Methylococcus capsulatus: one gene and its partner. The protein of the gene in region 1 interacts with the protein of each later gene in a pairwise test. Links are inferred from orthologs where the notes say so. Each region holds a gene or a part of one and is shown in the gene's direction. Other genes may lie near its edges. The genes, in order: secD and pheT.

Evidence for each region.
Region 2: the proteins of secD (region 1) and pheT interact in binary tests that used the Escherichia coli proteins (3 or more experiments, as listed by UniProt). The link is inferred for Methylococcus capsulatus from one-to-one orthologs.

What each region holds. Positions count from the first base shown.
Region 1 is NZ_CP104311.1:1,642,726-1,645,916, forward strand. Bases 232-3,107 are described here. They hold secD (protein translocase subunit SecD), read left to right. Parts: upstream 232-682; coding sequence 683-2,533; downstream 2,534-3,107. Other genes in these bases: yajC (preprotein translocase subunit YajC), read left to right, coding at 269-619; secF (protein translocase subunit SecF), read left to right, coding at 2,545-3,107. Also shown: tRNA guanosine(34) transglycosylase Tgt, read left to right, coding at 1-223; more of secF, read left to right, coding at 3,108-3,191. UniProt on the Escherichia coli protein: Part of the Sec protein translocase complex. Interacts with the SecYEG preprotein conducting channel. SecDF uses the proton motive force (PMF) to complete protein translocation after the ATP-dependent function of SecA.
Region 2 is NZ_CP104311.1:1,865,041-1,868,350, forward strand. Bases 212-3,206 are described here. They hold pheT (phenylalanine--tRNA ligase subunit beta), read left to right. Parts: upstream 212-518; coding sequence 519-2,894; downstream 2,895-3,206. Other genes in these bases: pheS (phenylalanine--tRNA ligase subunit alpha), read left to right, coding at 212-490; N4J17_RS09270 (integration host factor subunit alpha), read left to right, coding at 2,899-3,206. Outside these bases: more of pheS, read left to right, coding at 1-211; more of N4J17_RS09270, read left to right, coding at 3,207-3,231.

The sequences.
Region 1 (3,191 bases):
CGAGGAGTGCGGCTGCTATGCCTGCCGTCACTATTCCCGCGCCTATCTGCGCCATCTCGACCGTTGCGGAGAAATTCTCGGGGCGCGCCTGAACACCATCCACAACCTTTTCTATTACCAGGAGCTGCTGGCAGGTCTGCGGGCCGCCATCGAGGAGGGAACCCTCGAACGGTTCATCGAGCGATTCCACGCCCTCCGCTCCACCGGTGATGTATTTGTGTGATAATGCGCAACTTTGAATTCGTCAAATAAGAACTAGAGGTTGACCATGAGTTTCTTTATCGCCGACGCATGGGCGGAGGCCGCTCCAGCGGCGCAGGAGCCCGGCGTTGCGGGTTTGATCCTGCCCATGGCCGTTCTCGCCGTGTTCTTCCTGCTGTTCGTTTTGCCGCAGAACCGGCGCCAGCGGGAGCACAAGAAGCTGCTGCAGTCGCTCGTCAAGGGGGTCGAGGTCGTCACGACGGGCGGGGTGCTGGGCCGGGTGGTCGAGGTCGACGACAACTTCGTGACACTGGAAGTGGCTGAAAACGTCCAGATCTGCGTGCAGCGCAACGCCGTGGCCTCGCTGATGCCTAAGGGTACTTACAAAGCGGCCAAGCGCAAACCCGAATCCAAGTAAACCCGCTTCTCCGGCGGTTTTGCCGAGCCGCCGGACACTCCCGTTTCCAAATAGGTTCCGAGCATGCGAAACCGTTTTCCCCTATGGAAAAACCTGATGGTCGCAGCCGTGTTGATCCTCGGGATCATTTACGCGCTGCCCAATTTCTTCGGTGAAGACCCATCCGTCCAAGTGTCGGCGGTTCGTGCGGCGAAGGTCGACGACAGCCTCAAGGTCCAGGTGCAGGGGCTGCTGAATGCGGCTGGCCTCAAGGCGAAGGCCGTGGAGATGGCGGACAAGCGGATGCTGATCCGGTTCAGCGATACCGAGTCGCAGCTCAAGGCGTCCGACGTTCTGAACGAGAAACTGGGGGATACCTACACCGTGGCTTTGAACCTGGCGCCGTCGACGCCTTCCTGGCTGCGCGCGTTCGGCGCCAAGCCCATGTATCTGGGGCTGGATCTGCGGGGCGGCGTGCACTTCCTGCTGCAGGTCGATATGGACGCTGCCATCAAGCAGGCGGAAGACCGTTATGCGGAGGATGCCCGCAGCCTGCTGCGTGAAAACAAGATCCGTTACCAGTCGGTGGAAAAGCAGAACGGCGTGATCCAGGTCCGGTTGCCGGATTCCAATACCCTGATGCAGGCGCAGGCACTCTTGAGGCGCGAACTGCGGGGCCTGCAGATCGATGTGAAGGAAGGCGAGAATCTGCTCGAAGGGCGTTTGTCCGACGTTGAACGGCGTGAGATCAAGCGTTTCGCCGTGGCGCAGAACACCACGACGCTGCGCAACCGGGTCAACGAACTTGGCGTGGCCGAACCCGTGATCCAGCAGCAGGGCGAGGATCGCATCGTCGTCCAGTTGCCCGGCGTCCAGGACACCGCGCGGGCCAAGGAAATCCTCGGTGCCACCGCAACCCTGGAATTCCGTCTGGTCGACAACGAACACCCGGTGCCGGCGGAGGGTGAGAAACCGCCGCTGGGGTCGCATCTCTACCGCGACCGTCAGAACCGTCCAGTGCTGCTGGAGCGCAAGATCATCGTCACCGGCGACCAGGTCGTCGATGCAGCTTCCGGCATCGACCAGCAGAGCGGCCAGCCGGCGGTCTACGTGACGCTCAACAGTGTGGGTGCCAAGAAAATGGGCGATACCACTCGCGAAAATATCGGCCGTGCCATGGCGGTGGTATATATCGAGAACAAGTCTGAGACCAAGGAGGTCAACGGTCAGAAGGTGACGACCAAGAAAAAGGTCGAGGAAGTCATCAATATCGCCACCATCCGCGATCGCTTCAGCAAGCGTTTCCAGATCACCGGCCTGGACAGCACCGAGGAGGCGCGGAACCTCGCCCTTCTGCTGCGGGCGGGTGCCCTGGCAGCTCCGGTCGATATTGTCGAGGAGCGTACTGTCGGGCCCAGTATGGGCAAGGAAAACATCGACCGCGGGATCAAGTCCAACGGCTACGGCTTCATGGCCATCGCGGTGTTCATGATCCTCTATTACCGGATGTTCGGCGTGTTCTCCATTCTGGCGCTGGGGGCGAATGTCCTTCTGCTGGTTGCCGTCCTGTCTCTGTTGCAGGCGACCCTGACCCTGCCGGGCTTGGCCGGTATCGCTCTGACCGTGGGTATGGCCATCGACGCCAACGTGCTCATCAACGAGCGCATCCGTGAGGAGCTGAGGGCAGGGAGCACCCCGCACGCCGCCATCCATGCCGGCTATGAGCGCGCTTTCGCCACGATTCTGGACTCCAACGTCACCACCTTCGTCGCCGGTGTGGCGCTGTTCCTGTTGGGTGCAGGCCCCGTGCGCGGCTTCGCACTGGTGCTGTGCATCGGCATCCTGACCTCCATGTTCAGCGCCGTCCTGGTATCCAGAGCACTGGTCAACTTCACCTATGGCCGGCAGCGCAAGCTGGTCAAGATCGCAGTCTGAGGATCGCAGCCATGGAATTCTTCAAGATCAAGCGTGACATCCCATTCATGCGTTATGGGAGGCTCACGACGAGCATCTCCCTGGTGACCTTCATCCTCGCGGTCCTGGCATTGGGGTTCAAAGGACTCAACCTGGGCATCGACTTCACCGGCGGCATCCTGATGGAGGTCCGCTATGCCCAGCCCGCCGATCTCGAAGCGATACGCAAGACACTGGAGGAGCAGCGGATCGCCGAAGCCGCCGTGCAGAATTTCGGCACTTCGCGGGACGTGCTGATTCGCCTGCCGCTGCAGAAGGATACCGGCGCCACGCAGAGTGATCAGATATTTTCGGCGCTCAAGGCCCAGGACGGAACGGCGGAGCTCAAGCGCGTCGAATTCGTCGGACCGCAGGTCGGCAAGGAAATGTACGAAAGCGGCGGACTGGCCCTCATGCTGGTGGCCGCGGGCATCATGGCCTATCTGGCGATGCGTTTCGCCTGGCGGTTCGCCGTCGCGGCCATGATCGCCAACATGCACGATATCGTCATCATCCTGGGGATGTTCGCCTTCTTCGAGTGGGAGTTCACGCTCAGCGTCCTGGCCGGCGTGCTGGCGATCCTGGGTTATTCCGTGAACGAGTCCGTGGTGGTGTTCGACCGGGTGCGGGAGAACTTCCG
Region 2 (3,310 bases), 220 kb from region 1 along the record:
GGAATCGGGACGGCCGCCGCTGCGGGTCATCGCGCCCGGCCGGGTATACCGCTGCGATTCCGACCTCACCCATACCCCGATGTTCCATCAGGTCGAGGGTTTCTGGGTGGACGAGAATGTCAGCTTCGCCGATCTGAAGGGGACGCTGTACGAATTCCTGACCGGTTTTTTCGAGAAAGACTGCGCGGTGCGGTTCCGTCCGTCATACTTTCCGTTCACGGAGCCTTCGGCGGAAGTCGACATCGAATGCGTGATCTGCGACGGCCAGGGCTGCCGGGTGTGCAAGCATAGTGGCTGGCTCGAAGTGATGGGGTGCGGCATGATCCACCCCCGCGTGTTCGAGGCGGTCGGCATCGATCCGGAGCGCTACAGCGGCTTCGCGTTCGGGCTTGGGGTCGAGCGCCTGACCATGCTGCGCTACGGCATCAACGATCTGCGCCTGTTCTTCGAAAACGACCTCAAATTCCTGCGGCAGTTCAAGCCGTTCTGATCCCGAAAGTTTCTGCCGAACGACCGACATGCGCCTGAGCGAAGCCTGGTTACGTCAATACGTCAATCCCGTGGTCGACACGGCCGGGCTGGTCCACCAGCTGACCATGGCGGGCCTCGAAGTCGATGGCGCCGAACCCGTGGCGGCCGATTTCAGCGGAGTGGTGGTGGCGCGAATCCTGGAAGCGGCCCCGCATCCCGAAGCCGACCGCCTGCAGATCTGCCGGGTCGACGCCGGCCTCGGCGAGCATCTCCAGATCGTCTGCGGAGCGGCCAATGCTCGTGCCGGCCTGGTGGCGCCTTTGGCGATGGAAGGCGCGGTATTGCCTGGCCCTTTGAAGATCAAGCGTTCCCGCCTGCGTGGCGTCGAATCCTTCGGCATGCTGTGCTCGGCCAAGGAGCTTGGTCTCGAAGACAACGCATCCGGTTTGCTGGAGCTACCCGCCGATGCACCGGTCGGTGCCGACATCCGCGATTATCTGCAGCTCGATGACAAGATTCTGGAAATCGATCTGACTCCCAACCGCGCCGACTGCCTGAGCGTGGAGGGCATCGCCCGTGAAGTGGCGCTGATCAACCGGTTGCCGTTCCAATGTGTCGACGCGGGGACCGTCGCCGTCGGCAGCCAGCGGCGGTTGGTCGTCCATCTGGACGCGCCTGAGGCCTGTCCGCGCTATCTCGGCCGGGTCATCGCCGGCATCGACGCCCGGGCCCAGACCCCGCTGTGGCTGAAGGAGCGCCTGCGCCGCAGTGGGCTGCGCAGTCTGGGGCCGGCGGTCGACGTCACCAATTACGTGCTGCTCGAGCTGGGCCAGCCTCTGCATGCCTTTGACCTGGCGAGGCTCTCCGGCGACATCCATGTGCGGCAGGCCCGCGCAGGCGAACTTTTGAAATTGCTGAACGGGGAAGAAATCACCCTGTCTTCCGATGTGCTGGTCATCGCTGACGAAGAAAAAGCCCTGGCGCTGGCCGGTATCATGGGTGGGGAACAGAGCGCGGTGGGGGATGCCACCACCGACCTCTTCCTGGAGTGCGCATTCTTTGCGCCCGCCCTGATCATGGGCAAGGCGCGCCGGTACGGTCTGGCGACCGATTCTTCCCACCGTTTCGAGCGGGGCGTCGATCCAGCGTTGCAGCGGCGGGCGATCGAGCGGGCGACCGCGCTGTTGCTGGAGATCGCCGGCGGCGAAGCCGGCCCGGTCATCGAGACGGTGCGTGAGGATCTTTTGCCACTCCGGGCGCCGGTCCGCCTGCGTGAGCAGCGCATCGGGCAACTGCTCGGCCTGAGCCTGGCGCGGGGCGAGATCGCCGACATCCTCACCCGCCTCGGTATGAGCGTCGAAGAGGACGAGCAGGGCTGGACGGTCACGCCGCCGAGCTTCCGCTTCGACCTCGCTCTGGAGGCCGACCTCATCGAGGAAATCGGCCGCGTCTACGGTTACGACGACATCCCCCGGCGCCGCCCCGCCGTGGCTTCGGAGATGCAGCCGGCGTCGGAAACGGTGCTCGGGCTGGATCGGGTGAAGGACCTGCTGGCCGATCGCGGTTACCAGGAGGTCATCACCTACAGTTTCGTGTCCGCCGACATGCAGCGGCGGATCGATCCGGAAATCGAGCCAGAAACCCTGCTGAATCCGATTTCCGCCGATCTGGCGGTGATGCGGACCAGTCTCTGGACAGGCTTGCTGGACTGCGCGCAGAAAAACCTGAGCCGCCAGCAGGAACGGGTGCGTATCTTCGAGACTGGGCTGAAATTCGTAAGGCATGGCGGGTTGCTCGAACAGCGCGGCACTCTGGCCGGCCTCGTCCTGGGTCCAGTCCTGGACGAACAATGGGGAGAGAAATCCCGGCGGGCGGACTTTTTCGACGTGAAATCAGACGTCGAGGCTATACTGGGCCTGACCGGCAAGAGCTCGGTTCGCTTTCGTCCGGCGATCCATCACGCCCTGCATCCCGGCCAGAGTGCCGAAATCCTGATCGGTGATACCGGCGCCGGCTGGCTGGGTATGCTGCATCCGCAAATCGAGCGCGAGCTCGGATTCGAACAACCCGTCTTTCTGTTCGAAATAGACGCTGGGGCGCTGCTGCAACGCGATCTGCCGCGGTTCGCGCCCTTGTCCCGCTTTCCCCAGGTGCGGCGTGATCTGGCGCTGGTCGTGGCGCGGGACCTGCCGGCAGCGGATCTGCTGGAAGCCGTCGCCGCGAGCGGCGGGCCCCTGGTTCGGGACACGGTGCTGTTCGACGTTTACTTGGGAACAGGCGTGGAAGCCGGCAAGAAGAGCATGGCGCTCGGCGTCACCCTGCAGGATGCGGAGGACACATTGACCGACGACCGGGTGGACGAGGTCATGGGCCGGATCGTGGCTCGGTTGGCGGCTGATTTTGGTGCGAAATTGAGAGAATGAGGCAATGGCGCTAACCAAAGCGGACATGGTCGAAAGGTTATTTTCCGAGCTTGGTCTGAACAAACGGGATGCCAAGGAACTGGTCGACCAGTTTTTCGAAGTCATCAAGGCTTCGCTGGAAAGTGGGCGTTCGGTGAAACTCTCCGGTTTCGGCAATTTCGATCTGCGCGATAAGCGGCAGAGGCCCGGCCGGAATCCGAAAACCGGCGAAGAAATCCCGATTACCGCGCGGCGCGTGGTGACCTTCAAAGCGGGCCAGAAACTCAAAGCCACGGTCGAAGCTCTTCAGGAATCGGAACGGTGTGAATTGGACGCCGAGCGGACCGAGGAATCCTGACAGGGGTTCCGCACCCCCGGCCGGCTCCGTTTTCCTCCGGAGGTCGCAGGGCCTTTGGCCGGGTGCCTTCCTGAAATCC